One region of the Sporosarcina sp. NCCP-2331 genome, then DNA from elsewhere that is predicted to be linked to it. Evidence: riboswitches for the same ligand, from Rfam matches in the RefSeq annotation. Region 1 holds a riboswitch; each other region holds the start of a gene.
The links. Region 1 has a riboswitch for S-adenosylmethionine ahead of NCCP2331_RS08500 (hypothetical protein). Riboswitches for the same ligand answer to the same signal wherever they lie in the genome.

Region 1 (7,384 bases):
CATGTTTCGTTGCATTTCTACCATGAATTTTTCTTCTTCTTGTTCAAGCTTCTTCTGCTGTTCTTTCAAAGCCTTCTTCTCTGCAGCATCTTGTCTCATCTGTTCTCGTATTGCTTGCTGCTCTTCTTTTTCAAGCTCACGTTTGGCATAGTAATGATGTTCGATTTCAATGGCCTCTAAGAATATAGGCTCGATTTCCGATAAGAAACGAGTAATTGTGGGGAGAATGGAATTATTTCCATCCGCACAAATTGCCAGATATCTCCTAACTAGATCACGCACATTTTCTTGAGCCTCTTCAAGTTTCGAATACGTAAGAGTATATAAGATGTTCTGTAGTTCTGCTTGCAAACCAATAACCATTAGTTGATATATAGTTTTATTCGCTTTCGTAGTGTAGCGATCCACATATGTATCTAAAACCTTTTTCAACTCACGCTTATTCCTATTCATTTCTTTACGTAACTCTTTAGAGTTTTTGTAATGACAATCGAGTTCAATAAGGTTTCGAAGCATGCTCTCCTCATCGAAAAATTGACTAACATTCCGTACTTCTTTTTCTAACTTAGAGTAATTTAAGGCATTAGGAAAATTTTCAGTAAGTGTTTTGATTCCTAATATTTCAGCTTTAGCTTTTAGAATTTTATTCGTATTAGTTTTTAACTGCTTTTCTGCTTTTTCATTGTCGATTAGCAGTTGATCTCGTTCTTCAATGTACTTTTGAACATCTATCAGGACATTCGCAGCATCGTTGGTAGCAGTTTCTCTTATTTTCGCTGCTTCGTTTGTTGCCTCGCTAATCTGTTCTTTCATTTCTTCTCGGACATCATTTTTGAATTCTGTCTTTAGTTTTCCGAATATCTCTTTGTTATTAATAATATCTTCCTGAATAGCAGCTAATTCTTCTTTATGACTTGTAATTTTTTGTTCGGTAATCTCTATGTCAGCATCTAAGGCGTCAAGCTTGAGAATTCTATCGTCAACTATTTTGGCGATTTCCTCATACTTGATAAAGAGCTTGTTATTCTGCTTAATGGCCTTTCGCAATTTCCAGCCGATTATTGGACCTGTTAAAAGGATTGCATGAGGAATGAAAAAGGCTAGAAGCGAGAATAAAATCAAGAGCCAACTCCAAGTTTTCATGAACCAAGATAACTGATTATATTCTTCCTTGTTCTTTTTTGCAGTTAGTTCTAGAGGCGGTTGTTTCATTTTATTTTTGGACAATATTAAAACTCCTTTCATTAATGTGAGTATATGTAACCAATTTAACTAATTCTATTATAGTATTTTTTGCCCCTTAATTGTTACTAAAACTAATTCCTGATAATAAAATGACAAATCATGTCGATTATTTTGTATTTTTGTTATTATTAGCTGAATAATTGATAGATTCATTTAGTAGTGATCACTTTTTAAAGGACATTTGCATTACTTTGGGTTAGATCAGTAAGGCTAAAACAGATAATCCCGTTGGTTGACATGAAAACTATCTTGCCTTATATTTATTCGCAATTGAGCAGACGTTCTTTTCTTATTGAGAGAGACAGAGGGGGTGGCCCGATGAAGTCTCAGCACCTGCCGGATAGATAAGGTACCACATTCAACAGGTGTACCTGAACGATGAGAAGAAATTATGCATGCAGAACCAGATGATGGAGAGGGCAGTAACTCACATAACATCGCGGACATGTTTACGTGATATATTGAGATGCTGACAGCGACGAAATGACCGGGAGGGATGTTATGAAACAGGGCGATTACATGAAACGATTGGAATTCGGTGCTTGGACTATAGAAACGGATAGAGAACGAACTAGGGAATTCTATGCAGGCCACCCTCTTCTTACACAGGACTGCAGCTGTGAAGATTGTCTGCATTATGTTCAGGCATGTGAGCAATTCCCTGCAGAAATCCGCGATTTCTTTCGTTTTCTCGGAATTGATCCGCACAAAGAAGGGGAAGTTTCAGCGTTTGGCAGGAGCGGAGACGGTACGCATCATTATATAGTCTTTTATCATTTTGCGGGCAGGATCATTGATGGGCCGGAGCAGATTGAAACAATGCCGTCCTACAAGCTTGCGGGTGTTGACATCAGTTTTACGGAAGAGGCAGACTTAGTGCCGGAAGGGTTTACTTCGCCTGTAGTACAAGTTGAATTGGAAATGTATTTGGACTGAAAATTAAGATACTGCCTGAATGAGTGCTTATTCTATAATAAAGGAGAGTGCAGTATGGATTACTGGGAAATTGACGGGAATCCGACCGGCGTGGTATATGAAAATTTGATGAAGGTACTTTGCGTGCATTCAGATGAATTTTATTTCATTACCCGAAATGAGCTGACATACGACTGGTCGCTTCTCGATTATTTTGCACCATACATAAAGAGCAGTTATAAAACAAAGACGTTTGCACAGACCATCACGAAAGGTCCGGCAGCCACGGTATATGTAATCGAGTCAACTCCGGATACATTGAAACTTCTGATCAAGTCGGCGAATTCACTCTATGACTGGGTAGCTCCGCAACTGCCTGAGGACCTGATTTTCTTCAAAAACAATGTTGAATGGTTTTCCTGCACGATACACGAGGAGCAGGCAACCTTTTGGCTGCGATCTGAATACTATTAGCAGCTCGTCAGAAATACTGATGGACAAAAGTGTATGAAGAATGATTAGATCCGTTAAATCATGGTTTTAATAAAGAGGGAGGAAAATAGATGAGTGAAGTGCAGCCGCAAAATTGCAATTTAAATATTTGGTACTCATTGCCTGAGGAATTGTGGGGTAATGTGACTGGTGTATACAAAAGCATGCCCGGCTGGCTAGGTTTTAAAGATGGAATTCCCTATTGGTTCGGGCGAGAAGAGGACAATATATTTATATGGGCTTCTGTGGAACCGAGCGGATTATCATTTTATGCGCGGATGGGCGATGACGAGTGGAGTGATTGGATGGAGAAATTCAAATTGGAAGCTACAAAAGCAGTAGGGTTTGAAGTGGGCGAACCTGAAGATGGTTTTTTGTAAGGATTGAGTGCCGGCTTTTATATTATCTGTATTGCAGGTGTTTTCATGTTAAAGAGCGCAATAATGATTAAATTATTCTTTTAGTGTAATCAATTCTTAAGTAGTCGTTAAAATGTCGGTACGTACGCGTTAACAATTTATGGTAGGCGACTTTAAATCTACGGACAATTACTGTTCTCTTACTATTTATAATGACATGACTCTCCAAAGGTTGGGGAGTTTTTTTATTGGGTAAAATTTTGGCTAAATAGCAGCTCTCTGTTGGATGTAGTATTGCAAATCAATTATCGGTATCTGATAGCATTATTTACTTTGCGTCCAATGTTGATCTAATTATTAAGTCCTTTACTAATCTCTTCCTAGGCCAAGTGAGAAATATTTGACTTTTACAATAAGAATTTTAAATATAAAAGGTTTATTTGTGTATTTAGGTATATAAAAATAGAATATATTGGTATAATGACGGTACTATGATTATATTTTGAAATGGAGTTGAAAATTTGATTATTTAGTAAATATAGAGTGATTATTTTTCGTAATCTTGCTGAGTTTTAGTTGTTAGTTAAATAGTATGCGAATTGAATAACATGACTATTAAACAGAAAAATAATTTATTTATAGATATTTTTACTGTTGGTGTTAAAAGTATTCGAAGTATTTCATTATTAATATATTTTATTAAGGAGTAAAGTTATGAAAAAATTAGTAATTACATTAAGTATTATTTTGATTTCCTCGCTTATTTTCACTGAGAAAACTTCAGCTCATCCAGGTAGAACGGACAGCAACGGGGGGCATACGTGCAGAACAAACTGTGCAAAGTGGGGATTGAAGACAGGTGAATATCATTACCATAATGGTGGAGGATCCAGTACCAATTCAGCAAATAAAACCACAAGAAATGTAAACACCTCTCAACCTCAACCTAAACCTAAACCAACCTATACACAAGCGGATGTCGATGAAGGGAAATCAAAAGGTAAGGCACGGGGTTATGATGACGGTTATAGTAGGAATACTAAAAATTCCGCAACAGATACAGGGAATGAAGGATATAAAAAGGGATATGCAGCAGGCTATGAAGCGAGCTATAAAGAAGGGATAGAAAAAATTAAACAAGAGGATTCTGAAGCTGGAACAAGCAGCGGTCTAATCGACGGAAAAAACGCGTTTCTCAAAGGAGAGAATCAAGAAGTTTCCAATAATACAGCCAAGTCTGCCGACTGGAATTCTGCCTATAAGATAGCTTTTGATAAATCATATAAACAGGAAAAAATTCTACTTCACTCTGAGCAAGCCGGCTTTAAATTAGGATATTCTCTTGCGGATTTAGACATTCCGTCTGAATTTACAAAAGAAGAAGCAGTCAGAAAGAATTTCGAGAAACATTATAAGACAGCTTATGACAAGCGGATAGCAGAAGAAAACCTAAAACATGGGAAATTAGGTATCAAGGACGGCTATGCCCTAAATTCACTGTCTATTAATTCTATCGATAGTAGATTTACTGACTCGTATAAAAAAGGGTACGAAGAGGGGAAATCAAAAAGAAAAGAAGAAGTCATGTTGGAGGGGTACAATCTTGCTTTCATTCAGCTGAAATATCAGGAATCGTATAAAAACGACAATGACCAACTTAGGGAATGGCATAAGGAAGGTTTTGACTCCAATCTAGTTGCTAGTGAAATTAAAGATACAGCCTTTGATCATGGCTACGAAAATTCAACATATATGATTCCGGATGAATTTACAGTTAATGAGGAAGCTGTCGCATTATATGATTCACTATTTTATGAGGGACAGGAATTGAAGAATCAGGAGAAGCAGCAGAAAATAAAAACTGTCGCAGGTGTTGCCTTACCAGTAGGAGGATTAGCTGCAGGAGGTTTTTTCCTACGACAGCGAAGAGTGAAAAAGGGTTAACTTGATTTTCAGTATGCTGCTTTGGTTAAGGCAGTAATCTAAACACTTAAGTCGAACAATCATCATAAGTATGGCAGTTAAGCGTTCAGGGGATATTACGATTGACAAGAATGCTAGGTTGAAGAAGAAAATATTAGAGTGCCAGGAATTAGTTAGATAAAAGACAGACAACCTGGCACTCTTTTACGTTATTCCTTAAATTGTTTGGATGTAGAAAACGTGTAAGCAAGACACCTCACTCCTGCTATCTTAGCGGAGAAAAGGTGTCTTTCTTCTGTCTAGTGATTTTTATCTATCAGTTGATAGACGGGTCAGTTCAACTTTTTCATCATCTTCAGCATATTGCCGAGGTCAATGATCTGCGCAAACTTCATATTAGAATCGCAAATAGCATCCTTCTAAATATGTTTGCAAACCTGGTAACTTGTGCGTCAGTCAGTCTCCAAAAGGGATACCCAAACATATGCTGATAAATAAGAATATGTTTGTGCCACTTACACAAGGAGAGGGGCTATCAGGTTCATGGCTGTAAAACCGCAGCAACTGCAAAGGGGCGACACGATAGGGATTGTAACACTAGGCAGTCCGTTGGCGGCTAATCGCATTACGGAAGGGATCCGGATGCTGCAAAGTATGGGATATAAAGTGGTCGTGGGGGAACATGTGTATTCTGCGAATGGCTTTCTTGCGGCAACTCCACGGCAAAGAGCTTCGGATTTAATGAAGATGTTTACAAATCCGGAAGTGAAGTTGATTTTACCTGCGCGGGGCGGAGTCGGGGTGGCAAGTATTTTACCATTCCTAGATTTTACCGTCATTAAACAAAATCCTAAAATTGTTTCGGGTTACAGTGACATTACAATTTTATTAAATGTGCTGTTTGAATATGCGGACCTCATCAGTTTTCAAAGTTTGTTATTGCTGGACTTTAATTCGAGAACTCCTGCATATAATTTCAATCAATTCTTTGCTGCGACATCGTCAGTCACTGCGCCGTGGCAAATTATCAACCCGCCTGAAGTGCCGCTTATCGGGGCGGTTCCCGGAAATGTCACAGGGCCGGTTGTAGGTGGAAATCTCACGTCATTCGTGGGCACCTTAGGCACATCCTATGAAATCAATACGGAAGGCAGAATTCTTCTTTTGGAAGAAACACATGAACCGGTCAATACAGTGTATCGATATTTAACCCACTTGGCGATGGCAGGGAAATTTGAAGATTGTGCAGGAATCATTATGGGACAATGTACGAACTGTGAAACGGCCTACGGAAAAAGCTATGTGGATTTGATCAATGAATTTCTAGTTCCGCTGGGAAAACCTTTATTGACCAACCTGGCCACTGCGCATGACTACTATAAAGCCGCGATACCTATTGGAGCCAGCGTGAATATGGATACGGTGAATCGAAAGTTAACAGTGATGGAGCCGGTGGTAAAAGTATAGTCGAAAAATTTACTGATATATGCACGGTTTGGGGGTATACTAATAAATGTAGAATCTCTGCTTCCGTAAGATCAGGTATTTGATGAATAGATTGTCTTCAAAGACGACAAGAATAGTAGGTGAATGAAATGGGTAAATATCAATTAGACAGCAAAGGTCAGGCGTCTGTGGCAAAGTATCACGAAAAAAATAAGCCTGCCCAATTTGATAAAAAGCAGCATCTGGAAAAAATACGAGCGGAATATTTGAAGAAAAAGCAAAAACAAGCAGAGGAAAAATAAGATGACTCTGAGGCAGCGACGTCTTTTGGCGTGATACGGCTCCCTTAGTTTCCATTTAATAGAAAAGTAATGTCTTTAGAAGACGTTAGATCCTTGATACCTCAAGGATTTGACGTTTTTTTATGAGTTCACAGTAGGTCTTAATTACTTGACGAAAATGTAAAATGGGAGTAATCTACAAAAGCTAGAGTGTAAAGATATAGTAAAGTAATGTTTTTTGAATTTACTGTCTACAAAATAAATAAAAGGTTGGTGCAGAATGATATATCTCAGAAATAAAAAAGATGATTTTGTCAACAACTTTTTAGGGATCTATGCAGCAGCTGTTCTAATGTTATGGATGAAAACATATATCACACAACTGTCTCAGTTTGAACTGGGTGTGGAAGGACCTTTCCAGCACTTCCTTTTACTATTAAATCCACTTGGTTCTGCATTGCTGTTCTTGGGAATTTCATTTTTATTTAGAGGAAAGAAAAAATATACAGCTCTCGTTGTCGTCTATCTGCTGATGTCTGTTCTTTTATATGCGAATGTAGTGTATTACCGGTTCTTTACTGATTTCATTACATTGCCTACACTTTTCCAGACACAGAACTTCGGGGATTTAGGCGGAAGTATTGCGACTTTATTGGAGCCTTATGATGTTCTGTTTTTTGTGGATGTATTTGTGATGTTCTATCTGAGGTTCTCAAAAAAAAT
Region 2 (7,384 bases), on a different contig from region 1:
ATCAGCGCCCAAGATAAATAACGGTGCAGCTCTGTCCTTTTCCCCGCTTTGTCCATTAAATACTCCCTCACCGGCTGCACTGAGCGATGGCCGAATGCTTCCTTCGCCGCGCCATGCGCTCCGTCGATCGACATGATTTCCTGCCATAAAAGAGCGGTTTCATGGAAATAAGGCGGGATTCCCTCAGCCACAGATTGGTCGTCTGATAAAAAACCTTGAACAGTCTGCAAGAATCCTTCTGTCTGCTTGGAAAGAGGGAGATTCGTTTTTCCCAAGAATGTAAGGGTGAACTCTTCCAGTTTATTCTTTACCAAAGGCTTATTGGCAATGATTTCGTATATAAACTTGGCATCCCGGACAGACTTGGTCATCGGGCCGATGCCAAGCATTCGTTGCTGCAGCGGATGTTCTTCTGCAGGATAGCTGCCACAGGAAGAGACTTGGCGGTTTCCGGATTTAAAACCTATAATTCCATTGAAGTGGCTGGGTATGCGGATCGACCCGCCGATATCTGAGCCAATCCCGGCTGCCGCAGCTCCTAAGGCGATTGCCGCACCCTCCCCTCCGCTCGACCCGCCGACTGTCTTTGCCAGATCGCGCGGGTTATTCGTACGGCCATACAGAGCGTTTTCTGTCTCTTGACAAAAACATAGAGCGGGCGTGTTAGTCTTACCGATAATGATGGCACCCTCTGCTTTCAGAAGCCGCACAATTTCCGCGTCATCCTCTGATACCCGGTCTTTTCGATGCGGCAGTCCACCAGTTGTCTGCATGCCTGCCACATCAAAGGATTCCTTCATACTGATCGGTACGCCGAACAGTTTGCCTTGCGCATTTCCTGACTTTCTTTGTTCATCAGCCCAATCCGCTTCCTTCAGCGCCTGGGCAAATCGTTCTTCCACCAAAAAATTCACCGCTGTATTAGTCGCTTTACACTGTTCAATAAATGCTTCTGTTATCTTCTTGGAAGTAATACGTCCACTGTCCAATTCAGCTTTCAGCTCTGCTGCATCCATATCAAGCACAGACTTTGTTTCCTGTATAGTCGTCATCCAAATGCCCCCTTTGGTTTCTGAATGTTCTATATATTAGATTATACTATTTGAGCATAGAAAAAAAGCAGAAAGAAGGATTTCCCTGCTTTCTGCTTTTTCTGCTCACTTCAATTCAATTATTGCTTAACGCCTGATTTGCCTGCAAGCTCTTTTAATGCTTCGACTTTATCTGTCTTTTCCCATGGCAAGTCAATATCCGTACGGCCAAAATGACCATAAGCTGCCGTTTGTTTATAGATTGGACGGCGAAGATCAAGCATTTTGATAATGCCGGCCGGACGCAAATCGAATAATTCACGGACAAATTCAACCAATTTTGATTCAGACAAACGGCCTGTATCAAAAGTATTGATTGAAATAGATACCGGGCTCGCGACGCCGATAGCGTAGGCAATCTGTACTTCACAGTGTTCTGCCAATCCTGCCGCTACAATATTTTTCGCGACATAACGCGCTGCGTAGGAAGCAGAACGGTCCACTTTCGTAGCATCCTTGCCCGAGAATGCTCCGCCGCCGTGACGTGCATAGCCGCCGTACGTATCGACGATTATTTTACGGCCTGTCAAACCTGCATCCCCTTGCGGCCCTCCGACCACAAAACTTCCTGTCGGATTGATAAAGTATTTCGTGTTTTCATCTAATAAATGCGCAGGGACAACTGCATTTATGACAACTTCTTTTACATCTTTTTCAATCTGCTCAAGAGTTGCTTCCGGGTGATGCTGTGTAGAAATAACAATTGTATCAATACGCACAGGTTTGTTGTTCTCGTCATACTCTACAGTGACTTGTGTTTTTCCATCCGGACGCAAATAAGAGATAAGCTCCTCTTTACGCGCTTCAGTCAGACGGCGTGCCAGCTTATGGGAAAGGCTGATCGGCAACGGCATTAATTCGTCTGTTTCATTACAGGCATAACCGAACATCAAACCTTGGTCCCCTGCTCCAATTTCATCCAGCTCTTCATCTGACATGGAACCTTCACGTGCTTCCAATGCTATATTTACACTGGCCGCAATTTCAGGTGACTGTTCATCAATAGAAGTTAAAACAGCTGATGTTTCGTAATCAAATCCGTATTTCGCACGCGTATAGCCAATATCTTTTACGGTTTCACGCACAACTTTCGGGATATCCACATACGTTGTCGTAGTGATTTCTCCCATTACTAATACAAGTCCTGTCGTAATGCTCGTTTCACATGCTACACGAGCGTTTGGATCTTCAGTTAAGATCGCGTCCAGGATTGCATCTGATATTTGGTCGCACATCTTGTCAGGATGGCCTTCAGTAACTGATTCTGATGTAAACAGTCGACGGTTTGTCATTTTATTTCCCCCTATTAAGCAACATGATACGGTACTCTCATAAGTCCCTGGTAAAGTTCCACGCCTGAAATGACGTCAATCAAATACCATAAGGATTCAGGGCTAGACAATATAAAATAAAAAGCCCCTTACTCATATTCTTTCCATGAGTAAAAGGCATAATTTCACGCGCAGCACCTTTCACTCTTATCGTCCAAGGAATTCAACCTTGCTTCAGGTTTGGCACCTTCGCGCAAGACATCAGTCTTTTGCAGGTTGCCGGGTTTCACAGGGCCTGTACCCTCCACCAACTCGGGATAAGAGTATCCGTTCATGTCACATAGTATAAAAAAGTTTACATTTTGTCAAATTTTTTATACCAAATCACTTGAGTTTTTAATTAGTATAGATTATTATTCTTAATGTGTTATACTATTTACGAATTAAGATGTTCTACTCAAATAAAACGACTACGCAAAGGACGGTATGTAATTATGATATCTGCAAAAATTGATGATAGTTTAAAAAGCCTTCTATCAGGAGGCAACGTGACGATCCAAGCGTCTGTGGCGGAATTAACGGAAAAAGCAATCGCTAAAGATGAAGCTGAACTTTCAGCAGACGGCGCTTTAACAGCACGTACAGGGAAATATACAGGACGCTCTCCTAAAGATAAATTTATCGTCGAAGATGCAGTGTCTAAAGACAAAGTGGACTGGGGCAGTACAAACCGCCCGATCTCTTCCGAAGCATTCGATTCATTATACACGAAAGTCATCGATCATTTACAGCAAAAAGATGAGCTCTTCGTTTTTAAAGGATTTGCGGGCGCTGACAAAGACTCCCAACTGTCTATTCAAGTCATCAATGAACTGGCTTGGCAGAACCTGTTTGTCCACCAATTGTTCATCCGTCCCACTGCAGAAGAATTACAGGCTCACGAATCACAATTCACGATTTTGGCTGCTCCTTCCTTTAAAGCAGATCCAGAAGTCGACGGCACGAATTCTGAGGCATTCGTCATTATGTCTTTAGAAAAACGTATTATCTTGATTGGCGGAACAGAATACGCAGGTGAAATGAAAAAATCCATCTTCTCTGTCATGAACTTCCTGCTTCCCGAAAATGATATTCTATCCATGCATTGTTCAGCAAACGTTGGAGAAAAAGGCGATGTAGCACTATTCTTCGGTTTGTCAGGAACAGGTAAAACAACTCTTTCCGCTGACGCAGACCGCAAATTAATCGGTGACGATGAGCACGGCTGGTCTGACAACGGTGTATTTAATATTGAAGGCGGATGCTATGCAAAATGTATCAACCTTTCAAAAGAAAAAGAACCTGAAATTTTCGGAGCGATCCGTTTCGGTTCCGTACTTGAGAATGTCGTATTGGATGAAGTGACACGTATTCCTGATTATGATGATAAATCTTTGACTGAAAATACGCGTGCAGCATACCCGATTGAAAATATTGATAATATCGTAACGCCTTCTGTTGCAGGTCATCCGAAAAATATCATTTTCCTGACAGCTGATGCTTCCGGCGTTCTGCCTCCAATCTCGATCTTGTCAAAAGAACAGGCAATGTACCATTTCTTGAGCGGATTCACTTCCAAGCTTGCAGGTACTGAGCGTGGTATTACAGCTCCGGAACCGACATTCTCTACATGTTTCGGCTCACCTTTTTTACCGCTTCCTGCTGCAACATATGCAGAAATGCTCGGAAAGAAAATCGACGAGCACGGATCGAAGGTGTTCTTGGTCAACACAGGATGGACCGGCGGAATTTTCGGAGTGGGCTCCCGTATGAACTTGGGCTATACCCGTACAATGGTTCGTGCAGCCATTGCCGGCAAGTTGGATAATGTAGAAACTAAAAAGAACGAAATCTTTGGATTGGAAATGCCTCTTGAAATTGAAGGCGTGCCAAGCAATGTACTTCACCCGCGCTATGCTTGGGAAGATCCTGAAGAATATGATAAAGAAGCAAATCGTCTGGCTGCCGCTTTCCGCGAGAACTTCAAGAAGTTCGATCATCTTTCAGAAGATATCGCGATCAAGGGCGGACCACCTGCCTTGTAATAGAATGAGAAAATCCTTGCAGAATTACTCTGCAAGGATTTTTTCGTTAATAGCCCTGGCGTTTCATCCAGTCAACCGCATCTTTTACAAGCCGCCGGTTCATCTCGGGCGGAATATAATGCGTATAGCCTTCTAAATACCACGTTTCATATACTTTATTGGCATCACGCAGAGCATTCTCCAGCAACAATGCCTGTTCAAAAGAAACATTTATGTCCATCGTCCCGTGAATGATCAGCGCAGGAATAGTGATCTCTTCCACACGGAATAATGCAGTCCGTTCACGGTACGCGTCAGGTTGATTATTCGGTGTCCCGCCAATTACCCTTTTCATCATCCTGCGCATATCCTCACGTTCTTTATACGTGAATACTACGTCAGATACACCTGCCCATGTTACCATCGATGTCAGATCTTCCCTGAGAATCGCAGTCCACAGTGCCATAATACCGCCGCGCGAGAAAGAGAACAGATGAATTCTCTCTGAGTCGGCAAACTGCTGCTGTTTCAGCACCTCCACTCCAGCCACTGCATCATTCCGGTCGTCACCTGCGAATTCATCCTTCCCTTCCCCTCCACGATTTCCGCGGTAATAAGGAGCGAACACTACCAAACCGTGAGAAGCAAATTGTGCAATCCGCGCCGGGCGAACCATACCGACATGCTGGATACCGCCGCGTAAATAAAGCAGTCCATCATAATGCCCTTCCGCTTTGGGCGTTGCCAGCATTCCCTTCACCTGCAACCGGTCAGACCAGTATGTTACTTCCTCTAAGCGAACTTTCGGATTCGGTGAGGGATATTCTTTACGTTTACCAATACTTCCGTCAGTTCGCTCACGCATCGGCTTCCACCCACTTCCGCAGTTCATTCATCCCTCGATCTTTCATATGAAAACTGAGATCTGTACACATATCCAATTCATCGTCTGTCATCCAGACGAGGCCTTCGGTTTCAAGTAATGTGTGATGGTGATCGATTTCGGTGACAATACCTGTGAATACTGCTTTACTGAAAGGCGGCTCCGTAAATACCACGTATTCGGCAAAAGGCCGGACTTTTTCAATCGTAACACCTGTTTCTTCAAAAGTTTCGCGGATAGCAGCCTGTTCTATTGTTTCGCCGGGTTCCGCTTTCCCTCCAGGAAACTCAATTCCGCGTATCCGATGTTTCGTCAGCAGCCAGCGTCCCTCATGTTTTATGACGACCAGCACATGACGCGATTCTATTTGGTGTTGATTCGGACCGAATGTCAGTTCAACATCGGCACCTTGCAAGTCTTCAAACTTCAGCATCTGGCTCACATCCTTTCCCTTAGTGTAGCGGAAAGACGTATGCCGAATCAACGAAAGAAGGGCAGTTTTTCGATAAAACGTTTGGAGTCTTCATCTGTATATTCATGAATAAGTGCGTAGACTTTCTTCATTCTCAGATCGATATCGTCATTATCCCTGTCATAGTGATAAGGAATATAGGGTAAGTGTGCGCGCAGAAAGTTTCGAAATTCCAGACGTTCCATCTGTGCAAATAATCGCTCGAAAACAGGATATGCTTCTTCTGTGACCTCTACTTTATATTCCCAGGGTGAAGAGTACGGATCCAGCAGAACTTGTTTGTGACTCATTGATACATACATCGTATATTTTTGATCAGGCATAACCATCCTACTTTCTTTTTTACGTAGCATGGACATTACTGATGAAAATATTCGGTAAATCAATAGGTAAAAACCTACTAACCAATAAAGATTAATAGGCGGATCCAACTCATTTTACTTGTTCTTCATAAACGACTCGCTCAACCGCCAATGCCACATTGACATGTACATTTGGATCAAGCGGATGCGGCACGAGATCATCGCGCTTCGTACTTTCGACAATCGCAAGTGCTGCGGCAATAAGCATCGGGTACGTAATCTCTTTAGCATTTGCGTTCAAAGCACCGCGGAAAATTCCGGGGAATCCAAGAACATTATTTACTAAACGACCGTCGGCTGCGTACGCTGCACCTGCTTCAAGCGCAACATCCGGCATGATTTCCGCATTTGGGTTCGATAAGGCCAGAATGATCTGTCCTTTACGTACCATTTCCGGCTTAATCAAATTTGCTACACCTGTTGTCGCAATGATCAAATCGCATGTTGCCATAACTTCTTCCATCGATTCTGCGACAGTGCCGCCAAACTCTTCCATCATTGCTGTCGCTTTAGGATTTAAGTCTGTGCCTTTCATCTCTTTAACACCGTAAGCCATGAACATTCTGCTGATCGCGAGACCTGCCGCACCCAGTCCGATCTGACCGACTTTTGAGTCCGCCAGCTCAACACCGACATGCTTACAGGCGGTCAATGCGGCAGCCAGCGCAACGACAGCTGTACCATGCTGGTCATCGTGCATGACGGGAATCGACAACTCCTTTTTCAGCCGTTCCTCAATTTCAAAACAATGCGGTGCTCCGATATCTTCCAATAAAATCGCGCCAAATCCCTGATGGATGTGCTTGATTGTTTCAACCACTTCATCAGGATTACTTGTATCCAATAAAATCGGAATTCCACTGATACCGACGAACTGGTCAAACAGTACCGCCTTCCCCTCCATAACAGGCATTCCAGCCACAGGGCCAATATTGCCCAGTCCTAAAATTGCTGTTCCATCTGTTACGATAGCGACAGTATTCGAAATTCCTGTAAAATAATTCGCCTGTTCTGGATCTTCTTGGATCGTTTTGCAGACGCTCGCAACGCCCGGTGTATATACTCTGCGCAAATCAGCCAGGGAACGAATCGGATGGCTGGCCTTCATATGAATCTTTCCGCCCTCATGCGCCTGGAGAACATCATCTGTCACAGCATGCACTCTAATGCCATTTTTCAAATCTTCAACCGCAGCAACAATTTCATTCAAATGTTCTTTATCGTTGCACAGCAGTGCGATTT
Region 3 (7,384 bases), on a different contig from region 1:
ACGGCGGTTTTTGTCCGTTCTACTATTATTCCACATTGAAATATCTTGCGTCCGGATGTGCAAAGACGATTGCGGAAACAGATGCTTCAGGTTCCATCATAAATTCTTCAGTCAGGATAACACCATGATCTTCAGGCTTGATCAGGCCGAATAATTTCGCTTGATCTTCCAGATTAGGACAGGCAGGATAACCGAATGAGAATCGCTGTCCCTGGTACTTGGCAGCAAAACGTTCACGCATTGTGAAGTCTGTCGGATCCGGGAAACCCCATTGGTCACGGATTTCCTGGTGAATTCTTTCAGCAAATCCTTCTGCCAGTTCCAGAGCGGTTGCTTGGAATGCGTGGCTCTCCAAGAACTTGCCTTGTTCTTTCAGCTGGTTCGCATAATCACGTACGCCTTTACCGGCCGTAACTTGCATGAATGCTACATAATCCATTTCGCCGCTGTCGACTGTTTTCAAATAGTCGGCTAAGCACAGGAAGGGTTCTTTATCTTGGCGGGGGAATGTGAACCGCTCGATTTCTGTTTTGGAATCTTCAGGATCATAGATGATGACATCGTCTCCGTCTGCCTGGGCAGGGAAGAACTGGTAGATCCCGGAAGCTCTCATTTTATCGGACTTCAAGAAGTCAGTCACCATTTCATGCAGCTGTACTGCGCGCTCTTCCTTATTTTCCAGCATTTTATCGACATTGCCGCGCAGGCCGAGATGATGGCCGATCAGTGTGCGCATATTCACGTATGGGTGCAAGTGTGCCACTGAGTAATCTTTTACTACACGTCTGCGCAGATCCGTCGGTACGAACACAGGAGCATCTGTGCGGACGGTTTTAACAGGACGCACCGCTACAGCAACGGCTGCATCTGCTGTACGGCTCGCTTTCTTCGCATCATTGATTTCACGTTTTTCAAGACTTTCCTGAAGTTCGTCCAAGAGAGCATCTTTCCCGTCGCTCTGCAGACGGTTAGCCAAATCCAGACCCTGCATCGCGTCTTTCGCAAAAATAACAGGTCCATCATATTCAGGTGCAATCTTTGTTTCAGTAAAACGTCTTGTCAGTGCCGCACCGCCGACCATAACAGGTGTATCGATTCCGGCAGCCTTGAAATCTTGAGCTGTTAAGACCATTTGCTGTGCAGATTTTACGAGCAATCCGGAAAGGCCGATGATATCGGGTTTTTCCTTACGTATCACATCGATCAGTGTAGCAGGCGTGACTTTGATTCCAATATCGATGACTTTAAAGCCATTGTTGCCTAAAATGATCTCAACCAGGTTTTTCCCGATATCGTGCACGTCACCTTTAACAGTAGCAAGAATGATTTTTCCTTTTCCGCTGTCGTCCTCTTTCTTTTCCATGAACTGTTCCAGATAGGAAACAGACGCTTTCATCACTTCCGCGCTTTGCAGAACTTCTGCAACGATCAGCTGATTATCATTGAATAAACGCCCGACTTCAGACATTCCTGTCATCAAAGGTCCGTTAATGATATCAAGAGGAGAGTCATAGGTTTTCAATGCAGTCTCCAAGTCAGGAATCAAGCCTTCTTTTGTTCCTTCTACTACATAGTAAGCAAGGCGTTCGGGAACAGTTTTTGGAATATCATCTTCCGTTTTCTCTTTCTTCTTATCCCGGTAGAAGTCGGCAAAATCGGCCAGCGTTTCATCGGTCGTCGTAAATAGTAAATCATTTGCAAGTTTAATTTCCGCTTCAGGAATAGAGGCGAAACGTTCGAGTTTTTCTGTATTGACAATTGCGTAATCAAGACCCGCTTGCGTACAGTGATATAAATACACTGCATTCAGAACTTCCCGTCCGACCGGCGGCAATCCGAATGAAACATTACTGACTCCTAAAGTAGTAAGAGTCCGGGGCAGCTTCTCCTTGATTAAACGAATCCCTTCAATCGTCTCGACCGCTGAACCGATGTACTGTGCATCGCCTGTTCCGACAGGGAAAACGAGCGGGTCAAAAATAATATCTTCAGGCGGGATCTGCCATTTATTCACAAGCAATTCATAAGAACGCTCAGCAATTTCCAGCTTTCGCTCTCTTGTCACAGCCATTCCAATCTCATCAATCGTACCGACAACTACTGCGGCACCGTACTTTTTCACAAGGGGTAACACTGCGTCAAACCGTTCTTCCCCGTCTTCCAGGTTTATCGAGTTGATGATCGCTTTACCCTGAGAGTACTTCAAAGCTTCCGCAATGACGTTCTCATCTGTCGAATCAATCACCAGTGGAACCTTTACTTTTTTAACTACTTCTTTCATGAAACAAGTCATATCGTACAGCTCGTCACGATCAGGATTGGCAAGACAGATATCCAGTACATGCGCACCGCGTTTTACTTGTGCACGGGCGATTTCAGAGGCTTCTTCAAACTTTTCATCCACAATCAGCTGCTTAAATTTACGGGAACCGATGACATTCGTCCGCTCACCGATCAGCAAAGGACGCAGCGTGTCATCATAAAGCAGCGGCTCGATGCCTGATACTGCATGACCGTGCGCTTCTTCCGGCATCTTACGCGGTGCTTTGTCTTTGACTGCGTCACGGATTGCGCGGATATGTTCAGGTGTCGTACCGCAGCATCCGCCGACCATATTCAGCCAGCCTTTGTCTGCGAAACCTTCCAGTTTCTTTGAAAGCGACTCTGGTGATTCGTGGTAATGTCCTTCTTCATCAGGCAATCCGGCGTTCGGATAGCACGTGACGTAGCTTGTCGCCAAGTCTGATAATGAACGCAGATGATCCGTCATAAACTCAGGACCCGTCGCACAGTTCAAGCCGACAGACAAAGGCTGAACGTGTTCGATCGAAATGTAGAATGCTTCAATGCTCTGCCCCGCAAGTGTTGTGCCCATTGGCTCTATCGTTCCCGAAATCATAATCGGCACTTCGCGTCCCAGTTCTTCAAACGCTTTTTTAATCCCGATGGTGCCGGCTTTGACGTTCAGCATATCCTGACTCGTCTCCATTAGGATCAAATCGCATCCTGCCTCAACAAGTGCCTGCGCCTGTACATAGAAATCATTCGAGAGCTCATCAAATGTAATGCCTCCGGTAACGGAAAGTGTCTTCGTAGTAGGACCGATTGCGCCCGCAACGAAACGAGGCCATTCAGGCGTTGAGTATTTAGCTGCGCTTTTCTTCGCTAATTCGACTGCTTTTGAATTGATCTCATATGCGCGGTGACCGAGAGAGAACTCATTCAGTACAAGGGGAGTGCCGCCGAAAGTGTTGGTGCAAATAATATCAGCACCTGCTTCCAAGTATTCGTCATGAATTTTCTCTAAGATATCCGGCCGTAAAACGTTTAAGTATTCATTACATCCGTCGTATTCTTCTCCGCCAAAATCTTCTGTAGAGAGATCCTCCGCCTGCAGCATGGTCCCCATCGCGCCATCAATAATCAATATTCGTTTGTCTAGTTGTTCTTCAATGGGATGTCTCTGCATGTGTTAATTCCCTCTCCTTCTGCTCATCCAGCTGTTTAATATATTGGTTCAGTTCAAGTGTCATATCATAACGTAGGAACGGTGTGATCAAATAGATTCCATTGAAATACTGCGCTGCCGTGTCAAGCAGTTCTTTAGCAATCTGAATCCCGGTTTCTGTTGCTTTCTGACGGTCATCACCGCAGTCGCGCATACGTTCAAGTACTTCATCAGACAGCTTGATCCCCGGTACTTCGTGGTGTAAAAACTCGGCATTGCGTATATTTGTCAAGGGCATAATCCCGATGAAAATAGGTGTATCTAAATGTTTTGTAGCCTCATAGACATCGATAATTTTTTCCTTCGTATAAACAGGCTGTGTAATGAAGTAATCCGCGCCCATTTCAATCTTCTTTTCTAAACGCTGAACCGCCCGGTCGAGTACGCGGACATTTGGGTTAAACGCAGCGGAAACAGAGAAGTTCGCTTTCTTGCGCAATGGCTTGCCGGAGAATGAAATCCCTTCATTCAGCTGTTTGATCAGCTGCAGCAGTTCCATGCTCGATACATCATAGACGCTTGTGGCGCCGGGGAAGTCCCCAACTTTTGTCGGATCGCCTGTCACGGCCAGAATATCATGGATGCCCAAAGCGTTGAGCCCCATTAAATGAGACTGCAGGCCAATCAAGTTATGGTCGCGGCACGTCAAGTGTACCAGCGGGCGTACATTATGCTGCATCTTGATGATCGAAGCCATTGCCATATTGCTGATTCGCGGTGAAGCAAGTGAGTTGTCTGCCATTGTCACGGCATCTACTCCTGCATCATAGAGCAAGTTTGCTCCTTTAATGTACTCTTCTGTTTCTAAGTGGCGCGGCGTGTCCAGCTCTACGATAACGGTGCGCTCTGTCTTCGCCTTTTCATGGAGCGGCTGATGTTTCACAGGGCCTGCTTCCTGAATCATGATCGGTTTTGCCGGTGCTACCACTTTCTTTTTGATCGGCTCTAAACCGGCTAATCGAGTTTTAGCGGCTTTAATATGTTTTGGCGTCGTACCACAGCATCCGCCAATTAAGCGCACACCCTGATCGCGAAGCAAAACAGCAGCGCGTCCGAAGTATTCCGCTTCTGATTCATATACGATGCGGCCATCTTCTACGTCGAGCAGGCTCGCATTCGGATAAGCAGATAAAAATGCCTTCTCAGGAAGTGTCACATTTTCAAATGCCTGAATCGTATGGTAAGGGCCTAAACGGCAGTTAACGCCGACGACGCTTGCACCGAGTGACTCGAGCTGATGCAATGCTTCATTTAACGACATCCCGTTTTGCAGGACGCCGGGGTCATGCATGGACACTTGGGCAATCAACGGTACATCTGTAATTCCCCGCAGTGTGGAAATAACTGACGACAATTCTTCAAAATCATAGTACGTTTCCAGCAGCAGACCGTCCGGATCTCCGGAAAGCAGCGCGTTTGCCTGTTGAAGAACGACTTGATTGATTTCATCTAAGCTGGCATCACTCTTTCGGATACCGCGCAAACCGCCGATTGTCCCGAGAACAAATTGTCCACCCGGCGCAGCCGCACGTTTGGCAATTTGAATTGCTGCCTTATTGAACTCCGTAACGCGACTTTCTAAACCATAACGAGCCAGTTTCACAGCGTTCGCACTGTACGTATTCGTCTGAATAATATCTGCGCCCGCTTCTATATAATCCTGATGAATTTTCTGTACAATTTCCGGTTTTTCTATATTTAATTCTTCATAACAGTAATCAATCCCGTAGGAATACAGGATAGTACCCATTGCCCCGTCAGCTGTCAGGACATTTGTTTGAAGTTTCTCCAGTAATGACATCGTCAAATCTCCCCTTTGCTTTGTCTAATAAAAAAAAGCCTTCAATTAAAGAAGGCTTTGTAATCAAAATGATTAGTTCCCTCTCATCTTTCCGCATGCTGTGGAGCATAACGCTGGAAGTAGCACCTTGCCGATAGGGCTGGTTGCTGAAGCGTCATAGGGCCAGTCCCTCAGCTTCTCTGGATAAGATATGTTTCTTATTAAATTATTTCGATAATTCTAATCATAATCATAGCGGCTTTGTCGGCATTCGTCAAGTGAACGTTTGGTGAAGTTGGCGGCGCCCGGCCGCATAGAGAAAAGAGTAACACTATGATAAAATTAAATGAATAAAAGGAAAAGGTGAGGTATTATGCAGTTTTTTAAATATTCCGTTCCAATAGCGGCCATTGTTGCCACAATTGCTTGGATCATGCTTGATAATAATTATTCTGAAGTGGCATGGGACACACGCGTATGGATTACATTCGGAGCAGCAGCCATAAGCGGCATTCTCGCTTTCTTTTTGTTCCGGAAAGAAAAAGAAGAGAAGATTGATAAGAAGAAGTAAATTGTGGTTAATTCGTTTGAACAGCTAAAATAAGATAAAAGTCAAGACCGACAGCAATTCGCTGCTGGTCTTTTTTATTGTTAACCTAAATAAAAATCCGGTTGACATAAAATGAGTTAACTATTACTATTTTTATAGTAACCAAAAAGTTAAGGGGTGTAAGGATGACAACAATTACAGAAGGACGTACGAAAAATCAGCTGGGGGCGCTGGCAGTTGTATACAGCGGAATGTTCGCGGCACTTATGATGATAGGAGCCAATATTACATCCATTCTGCCATTCCTGGTAGTCATGAATGTACCCATCACACTTCAGACGTTCTTTGCGGTCTTGTCTGGATTATTGCTTGGCAGCCGTCTAGGGGCGCTGTCGATGACTGTGTATATGCTGGTCGGTCTTGCGGGAGCACCGGTATTTGCCAGATTCTCAGGAGGGTTCGGTCAGATTTTAAGCCCGACTTTCGGCTTTATCGTTTCATTTATTCTCGTTGCCTATGTTGCGGGAAAGATCGTAGAGCGGAAAAACACGCTGCCGGCTTTTATTACAGCAGCACTCATCGGGACGGCAATTAACTACCTAATCGGAACAAACCTGATGTACGCTGCCTATAAAATGTGGGCTGCGGCACCGGAAGTATTCACCTATAAGATTGCGTGGATTTGGATGGTTCCGCCGCTGCCGAAAGATATTATACTGGCTGTGCTTGCAGGAGTCTTTGCATTTAGAATTTCAAAACACTTGAAAGTGAGGCGGACATTATGACGAATTATCAACTGCTGGCTGATAGAGTCTTGGAGGGGCATGTACTGACGGACGAGGAAGCGCTGTCCATTCTAAATAGTCCCGACAAGGATTTATTGATGCTTCTTCACGCAACGTATTCCATTCGCTCTCATTACTATGGAAACAAAGTGAAGCTCAATATGATTATTAATACAAAGTCAGGGCTTTGTCCCGAAAACTGCGGCTATTGTGCGCAGTCGATCATATCAAAAGCGCCTGTTGAAAAGTATGCCATGATGAAATCGGAAGAAATTCTGGAAGGGGCAGAGCGCGCTGCTGCTAATAAAGCGGGTACCTACTGCATCGTGGCGAGTGGACGCGGACCCCGTGACAGTGAGCTTGAAATCGTGATTGATTCGGTGAAGAAAATCAAAGAAAAGCATGAAGGAATGACGGTCTGTGCATGTCTCGGCATCTTGAAGCCGGAGCAGGCAGTACGTTTGAAAGAGGCAGGCGTGGATCGTTATAACCACAACTTAAACACGTCTGCCGAGCATCATGAAAGCATTACGACATCGCATACGTATGATGACCGTGTAAACACAGTAGGCCATGCGAAAGAAGCAGGTATATCCCCTTGTTCCGGCGTCATTGTCGGGATGCGTGAGACGAAAGAAGATGTCATTTCGATGGCGCACAGCCTGCGGGTTCTAGATGCAGATTCTATTCCGGTGAACTTTCTGCATGCGGTGGACGGGACGCCGCTTGAAGGCACATCTGAATTGGACCCGCGCTATTGT
Region 4 (7,384 bases), on a different contig from region 1:
AAAATACCATCCTCGCTGAGTGGGTCACTAATAAGTACTTTAAAAGCCATGATTATCATTCTCTCCTTCAGTAATTTGTTTTGGTCCTGCATTCGGGTAATGAGCATTCATCTGATCAATCGTCTATGTAAGCTGCGCTAACCTCCTTTTAGGAAAAATAAAAAAGCCTTCCACCCCTTACAATACGTAAGGGGCGAAAAGCTCGATTAACTAACGCGGTACCACCCTTGTTTTGCTGCCGGAGCAGCCTTCATTCAGCATGCGTAACGTGCATGTGACGGATCGGCCTACTGAATATTCAGCCAATCAATTCGGAAGTGCCGCCATCCTAAGAATTTGCTGACTCTCACCACATCATCAGCTCTCTAAGAAATTCTATTACGGAAAGGTATGTCTTCGTCAAAATTGTTTTGCATGTATTAAATTTAGAACTAATCATAACACGTCCAAAACAATTGTCAATTACTTTTAAGCAAAAAATCAAAAAGTATTAAATGCGAACGTATCTTATTGAATATATTGTGAACATTCGTGTTTGGATGATGAAAACGAAAGAAATGCACTTAATATCAAGTTTGTTCTGTAAATTAGATAAGTCGTCAAGAGAGAAGAAGGATAGTAAACAATGCTATAATGACGGCAGAATAAGTAGAAAAGAGGTTATATTTATGAGGAAACTTGAGACTTTGGAACAATTTGACGAGCTGAAGAAAGAAGAGCGTGTAATTTTCTTGTTTACTGCAGACTGGTGTCCTGATTGCAGAGTGATCGAACCGTTTCTGCCGGAGTTGGAAACCGAGTTTTCGGAGTATGAATTCTTTTCTGTTGACCGCGACGATTTCATTGACCTTTGCAGTCAGCATGATATTTTTGGCATTCCCAGCTTTGTCGCTTATAGCAAAGGTAAGGAATTGGGACGTTTCGTCAGCAAGAATCGCAAAACAAAAGAGGAAATTGAAGAGTTTATCAATAGTTTATAAGCACAAACAGAAACCATCCCGCGAGTTGGGATGGTTTTCCTGTTACTCCATATCACCAATCTGTTTCCGCAGTATTTTTGCACCTTCGGGACTGATGAATAATCCGTTAGATAATTCCTTGTTATCTTCGTTTACTTCACCGGTTATGAAACAAGCTTTGTTAACTTGGTATTTCCTCAAGATGATCTGTTCATCTTCCGAAAAGATTTCTATTGGATCCCCTTTGACAATTTGCAGAGTTTGACGAAGTTCTTTTGGAATGACGAATCTGCCAAGATGATCGACTTTGCGAACAATACCTAAAGATCTCATGGATGCCTCCTTCGGAAATAATAGTCTGTATGTCTATTATACGGAAAATTTTGTTTTATACAATTTGATTGGCTGGAATGAGCAGAACTATTTGATAATTCCGCTATACAATTTATATATTAATGTTATAATAGTCTGTAATTACATAAAACTTATCAAGAGAAGCTGAGGGAACTGGCCTGATGACGCTTCAGCAACCTCTGTGCAAACAGGAAGGTGCTAACTCCAACAAGATTGTTTTCTTGAGAGATAAGAATGATATCCCGAACCTCATTTTCTTATCTATAGGAAAATGAAGGTTTTTTTATTGAAAATAACTGGCCGAGTGAATGGCCAAGGAGGAAGAAACATGCCGATTAATATACCGCAGCAGTTACCAGCAGGAGAGTTACTGAAAGAAGAGAAGATATTTGTGATGGATGAGAATCGAGCGGTTGCACAGGATATCCGCCCGTTAAATATATTAATCCTAAATTTAATGCCTGAAAAGGAAAAGACGGAACTGCAGCTGCTGAGATTGCTGGGTAATACACCGCTTCAGGTAAATGTGACATTTTTGAATACCGCCTCTTATACATCGAAAAATGTCAGTCAGACACATTTAGAGACATTTTACACAACTTTTGAGCACGTTAAAGACCGCCGTTTTGATGGAATGATTATTACAGGGGCACCGATAGAACTGATGCAGTTTGAAGATGTAGTTTATTGGAAAGAGCTGGAAGATATTATGGATTGGACCAAGACGAACGTGACCTCAGTCCTTCATATTTGCTGGGGAGCACAGGCTGCACTTTATCATCATTACGGAATTGATAAGTTTGAACTGCCGGAAAAGTGTTTTGGTGTATTTGCACACGAAGTCTATGATCAGACAGTAAATCTTTCACGCGGTTTCAATGATGTATTTGTAGCGCCGCATTCAAGACATACAGGTGTATCCATTGAAGAAATAGAGAAACACCCAGATCTGACCCTGCTTTCTGTTTCAGAAGATGCGGGAGCGTTTATCGTCATCTCCAACGATGAAAAACATATTATGGTGACAGGTCACTTGGAGTATGATGCGCATACATTAGACAGTGAATATAAAAGGGATGTTGAAAAGGGAATGGAAATTGATGTTCCTGAAAATTATTATCCGAATGATGATCCAAATCAGGAGCCGATGAATACATGGCGTTCTCATACGCATTTACTGTTTTCCAACTGGCTGAATTACTACGTCTATCAGGCAACTCCATTCGTATGGAATTGAAAGAGCCGGCTGCTTCTGACATGATGAGCGTATAAGTCCATCCGTTTCACACATACTCCATACAATGGAGGTGTACGTTTGTGAATATAGATGAATTTTGGGAGTTGGCTTTCTGGGAAATGACACTTCGGACAGTGCTCTCCTTTGTGGTACTCTTGATCCTGGCGCGTTTTATGGGGAAAAAGCAAGTATCGCAGTTAACGTTCTTTCATTATGTAACAGGGATTACTATAGGTTCGATTGCGGCTAACCTGGCAGGAGAGTCGGAAACGCCTTTCTTGAATGGTTTGTATGGAATGATATTATGGGCAGTTTTGACAATTGTCGCTAATTACTTATCATTCAAATCAATCAAACTGCGTGTTTTATTGGACGATAAACCGATGATTGTGATTGAAAATGGTGAAATCATTGAAGGTTCACTCCGCAAATTAAGACTGAGTTTTAATGATCTGAATATGTTGCTTCGTGAAAAGTCCATATTTTCCATGAAAGAAGTAAATTATGCGATATTCGAAACAAACGGAAATCTCAGTGTGATGTTGAAAACAGGGGAGGAACCGGCCACCAAGAAAGATGTGCAGGCTTCATCACCTCCGCCGAAATATATTCCTACTGAAATAATCACAAACGGCAAAGTGGAAGAAAAGAATATGCGAGAATTGAAGCTGACAGATGTATGGTTGACAAAGCAGCTGGAACAGCAGGGAATCGCAAGGCCGGAGCAAGTGCTGTATGCAGAAATTCAGACGGATGGCAGTCTGTATGTTAATACATTGAAAAGTGTTTGAACTAAATGTCGCCGCATGTCAGGTTACTGGCGTGCGGCGACATTTTTACAGTATTTGCCAGGCACGCTGCTTGGCAATCGCGGCAAGTTTTGCATCAGGTCTGACGGCAACGGGATGACCCACTTGTTCCAATACAGGCAGATCTGAAATGCTGTCCCCATAGGCAAAGCTTTTTTCCCATTCCACTGTCTTCCCTTCCAAAGCGCAGTAAATCATCTCATTTTTACGCTGTCCTTGAATATGTAAGAAGGGCTGGTCCATCGCTATATGCTCCCCATTGACAGGGATTTCGGTTCCGATGATTTCATCAAAGGTTAAATGGCTCGTAACTGCAGTCAAAAATGGTGTGTAAGCACCTGAAACCAACAGTACGTGATAACCTTCTTCCCGATGTTTAGCGAGTCTATTGACGACGTCTTCATTAAAATCACTTGACATCTCGTCCTGCATTTCTTCGAAGTAAACCCGAAGCTGGGGAATTGTCAGTGTTTCCAATGCCTTCAAATAAAGCATCATGGAACGTTCTTTCATGACCGGTTCCGGAAGCATTTTTAATTTGTAACGAATATACAATGGCAGGATGGACCGGTAAAACTTGCCGTAATATTGCTGATAGGCCGGATGTTTTTTTAAATGTTCCATCAGGAGTTTAAACGTTTCTTTCGTATATAACGTGCCGTCAAAATCAAAAATTGCAACTTTCATTCAGACACCCCTCAGTTCATTCATCTCCTTACAGTATACAAATATAATGAGTGGAAAAGCAAAAAAGCAGGCGGAGAGAAAAAATCTCCGTCTGCAATGAGGTGAATTACTGAAGGTTTTTCGGCATACTTGGCTGTCCTTGTGAAGGAGCATATGAGTTGAGAAGCATATTCATATCCTGGCTGTTCAGTTGCGGTACTTGGTAGTAATGATGTTTGTTTTGGTAAATCGACAACTCATATGCCATTTCAATGCAGTTTGGAATCGAATCTGCTAATACACGGCGTACAACAGGGTTACAAACTTCAAGAGAAGCAGCAGTCTTGCCTGTGGCGCCTTCTTTAACTGCACCCAGCAAGAAACCTGATACGATTTCATCCGTTATCTCCGCTGTGGATTGGATCGGCTTGGAAGGCGCTTTTTCTTTCATCCCATAGACAAAATCACTGTTTTCCTGCATTTGATATCGCTGTGTAGGATGTGAAGGATCTTTTCCGCTTTTGAAACACTCGACTGTAATATTGTACTCGTCCAGCATAAAACGATACTGGCGGTCCAGAATATCCAAGAGTTCCGGATCTTTTACGTGCGGACGCAGCAACATGGATTGATTCAGCGCACCTACTGCTGCATTTAATACTTCGTGCACATCAAAAAGTTCATGACCGCCATGGTTCATTGAGGGTGTTACTGGACCGTCATGCATGTGCTGGGATGTCTCGAATTGATTTGTCAAATACATTTCCTCCTTCAATTATAATTCACATCAACGGTAGTATGAGAAGAAAAGGATAAATTATTCATCATGCATATTTTGACTGTCCCGACAATATCTTTGGTAGAGACTAGAAGAAAGGTGTGTTTGGATATGCAAATTCATGTTGTGCAGCCGGGAGAAAGTTTATATATGATTGGCAAAATGTATGGTGTACCGTACCAACTGATCGCTCAAGTCAATGAACTCGTGAGTGAGACGCGTCTGGCAATTGGACAAGCATTAGTGATACCAATTATCGGCACTTATTATTGGGTGCAGCCGGGCGACAGTCTTTACAAAATCGCACAAACTTATGGAATTTCTTTTGAAGAGCTTGCCAAGATTAATGCCATTAATCCTGCGGGTATATTAAGAATAGGACAGCGTTTATACATTCCTCAAGAGAAAAAGACGCCGATTGATGCGTTGCTGTATGTGGAGCCACGTAACCCGGTAAGTCAGGATATGCTTGCGGAAGTGAGGGAGCGAGTTGAACAGCTTACATATTTAGCGATGTTCAGCTATGAAGTTCAGCGGGACGGTTCTTTGAAGGCACCTGAAACAGCAGATATTCTGTCCATTGCAAAAGACGCTGGAGCGGTTAATATGCTTGTACTGACAAACTTAGAGAACTATGGCTTCAGTGCAGAGCTCGGACACGTGTTATTTACAGATCAAACCGCACAAAATAACATGATTAAAAATGCCATCGATACGGCGAAAGCTTCGGGATATGGAGACGTTCATTTTGACTTTGAGTTATTATTTCCCGAAGACCGTGCATTATATAATCAAATGCTGCGTAATGCACGTGATCAAATCCATAAGGCGGGACTGACACTATCGTCTGCGCTTGCCCCGAAAGCGGGCGAGGTGATGACAGGAATCTACGGAGCGCATGATTATAAGGCACATGGGGAAATTTGCGACTTTGTAGTCTTGATGACATATGAGTGGGGATATACATACAGTGCCCCGCAGGCCGTCAGTCCAATTGGTCCAGTCACAAAGGTGGTGGAATATGCTGTCAGTCAAGTTCCAAGAGACAAAATCTTTCTTGGTCAAAATTTATACGGCTACGATTGGACGGCACCATTCGGCCAGGTGGAAAGTAAGCCAGCCACCGCGCTCAGTCCCAAAGCTGCGACGAATCTTGCAATCGATCAAAATGTGTCGATCGAATACGACGCTTTATCTCAAGCACCTCATTATACGTATTATGATGAGCAAAGCATCGAGCATGAAGTGTGGTTTGAAGATGCAAGAAGCATTAATGCGAAGTTTACGCTGCTTAAGGATTTTAAGCTTCGCGGTATTATGTACTGGAAACTCGGCTTATCGTTTCCACAAAACTGGCTGTTGCTGGAGGACCGGTTTACTATCCGGAAACGATAAAAATAGAGCCTTCCTCAGAGGGAAGGCTCTTTAGCGTCATTTTATTCATTAGTCAGTGCTTTTACAGCGTTTTGGAAAAATTCCATGTCTGGATTTACGAGTAAGGCGGGTAAGAAAGCAAAAGTCATGATGAGCAGCAGATTAGCTCCTATAATTGAGCGGATTGGGTTGTTTTTCTTTGTCATATTGCTTCGCCTCTTTCTTTTCGTATTGTTTCTCCCGCTCAGGCAAAAGCCACTGTTCTGCTAGCTCCGCGCAGATTGTTTGAATAGATTAATAATACTATATATTCTGTTTATTGTAAATGGGAAATTTCTAATTAATACATAAAACTGACACAAAAATTGGAGCAAACGGAATAAAAAATAAAAAAATCTTGTAACTTACTATGGTTTCAGTGATAATATTGGAATACACAGAAATATTTCGAACAATTAAAATTCAATTTATTCAGTAGAATTCATCCTCTATGAGAAGTATTTTGTGTAGATTCAAGCGTGCAGGATAACTTCTACTGAGTAAAGTGAGCGACTGGTCGGTCGTCAGCTTTTAACTACCAACAAGGAAAGGGATGGTCGCATATGACAAAGATTGATGAAGTTCAATTCAACAACCGCAAACGGGCAAATGATTACGTACACGAAGTATATGAGCTGGTAAAGAAACGGAATCCGGACGAAAAAGAATTCTTGCAAGCTACCAGAGAAATCTTTGATTCCTTACGACCTGTCTTTGCAAAGCATCCCGAGTTTATGTCGAATGGAATTCTTGAGCGCATTACAGAACCGGAACGTATCATTTCATTCCGAGTGGCTTGGGAAGATGATCAGGGGAAAGTTCATGTTAACCGAGGGTTCCGTGTTCAGTTCAACAGTGATTTAGGTCCTTATAAAGGCGGCCTTCGTTTCCACCCTTCTGTAAATAACAGTATCATGAAGTTTTTGGCTTTCGAGCAAATCTTCAAAAATGCATTGACAGGCCAGCCGATTGGTGCGGGTAAAGGGGGTTCTGACTTTGATCCGAAAGGAAAGTCAGACCGCGAGATCATGCGCTTCACACAGAGCTTCATGACAGAGCTCAGCCGCCATATCGGACCGGACATTGATGTTCCGGCAGGTGATATCGGAGTCGGCAAACGTGAAATCGGCTATCTATTCGGCCAATATAACCGAATTAAAGGCGGTTA

Region 2: linked by a shared signal. The riboswitch ahead of metK (methionine adenosyltransferase) and the one ahead of NCCP2331_RS08500 (hypothetical protein) in region 1 are both predicted to bind S-adenosylmethionine.
Region 3: linked by a shared signal. The riboswitch ahead of NCCP2331_RS12410 (bifunctional homocysteine S-methyltransferase/methylenetetrahydrofolate reductase) and the one ahead of NCCP2331_RS08500 (hypothetical protein) in region 1 are both predicted to bind S-adenosylmethionine.
Region 4: linked by a shared signal. The riboswitch ahead of metA (homoserine O-acetyltransferase MetA) and the one ahead of NCCP2331_RS08500 (hypothetical protein) in region 1 are both predicted to bind S-adenosylmethionine.

What each region holds. Positions count from the first base shown of each region.
Region 1 covers NZ_BRCD01000011.1:86,157-93,540, forward strand. Annotated here, with positions in the region: gene NCCP2331_RS08495 (GIY-YIG nuclease family protein) at 1-1,227, opposite strand, end outside; SAM riboswitch class I at 1,532-1,630, shown strand; gene NCCP2331_RS08500 (hypothetical protein) at 1,747-2,181, shown strand; gene NCCP2331_RS08505 (hypothetical protein) at 2,236-2,634, shown strand; gene NCCP2331_RS08510 (hypothetical protein) at 2,724-3,032, shown strand; gene NCCP2331_RS08515 (YHYH domain-containing protein) at 3,726-4,955, shown strand; gene NCCP2331_RS08520 (S66 peptidase family protein) at 5,478-6,401, shown strand; gene NCCP2331_RS08525 (hypothetical protein) at 6,530-6,682, shown strand; gene ltaS (lipoteichoic acid synthase) at 6,942-7,384, shown strand, end outside.
Region 2 covers NZ_BRCD01000030.1:21,424-28,807, forward strand. Annotated here, with positions in the region: gene NCCP2331_RS15210 (amidase) at 1-1,052, opposite strand, end outside; gene metK (methionine adenosyltransferase) at 1,172-2,383, opposite strand; SAM riboswitch class I at 2,567-2,686, opposite strand; gene pckA (phosphoenolpyruvate carboxykinase (ATP)) at 2,857-4,446, shown strand; gene NCCP2331_RS15225 (alpha/beta hydrolase family protein) at 4,493-5,290, opposite strand; gene NCCP2331_RS15230 (NUDIX hydrolase) at 5,283-5,741, opposite strand; gene NCCP2331_RS15235 (transposase) at 5,789-6,103, opposite strand; gene NCCP2331_RS15240 (NAD-dependent malic enzyme) at 6,213-7,384, opposite strand, start outside.
Region 3 covers NZ_BRCD01000020.1:53,100-60,483, reverse strand. Annotated here, with positions in the region: gene metH (methionine synthase) at 26-3,469, opposite strand; gene NCCP2331_RS12410 (bifunctional homocysteine S-methyltransferase/methylenetetrahydrofolate reductase) at 3,450-5,309, opposite strand; SAM riboswitch class I at 5,390-5,499, opposite strand; gene NCCP2331_RS12405 (hypothetical protein) at 5,662-5,859, shown strand; gene NCCP2331_RS12400 (biotin transporter BioY) at 6,024-6,623, shown strand; gene bioB (biotin synthase BioB) at 6,620-7,384, shown strand, end outside.
Region 4 covers NZ_BRCD01000027.1:29,876-37,259, forward strand. Annotated here, with positions in the region: gene serA (phosphoglycerate dehydrogenase) at 1-50, opposite strand, end outside; gene NCCP2331_RS14605 (thioredoxin family protein) at 669-980, shown strand; gene NCCP2331_RS14610 (AbrB/MazE/SpoVT family DNA-binding domain-containing protein) at 1,023-1,292, opposite strand; SAM riboswitch class I at 1,442-1,548, shown strand; gene metA (homoserine O-acetyltransferase MetA) at 1,642-2,550, shown strand; gene NCCP2331_RS14620 (YetF domain-containing protein) at 2,637-3,341, shown strand; gene NCCP2331_RS14625 (HAD family hydrolase) at 3,387-4,046, opposite strand; gene NCCP2331_RS14630 (spore coat protein) at 4,153-4,788, opposite strand; gene NCCP2331_RS14635 (glycoside hydrolase family 18 protein) at 4,915-6,198, shown strand; gene NCCP2331_RS14640 (hypothetical protein) at 6,240-6,383, opposite strand; gene gdhA (NADP-specific glutamate dehydrogenase) at 6,780-7,384, shown strand, end outside.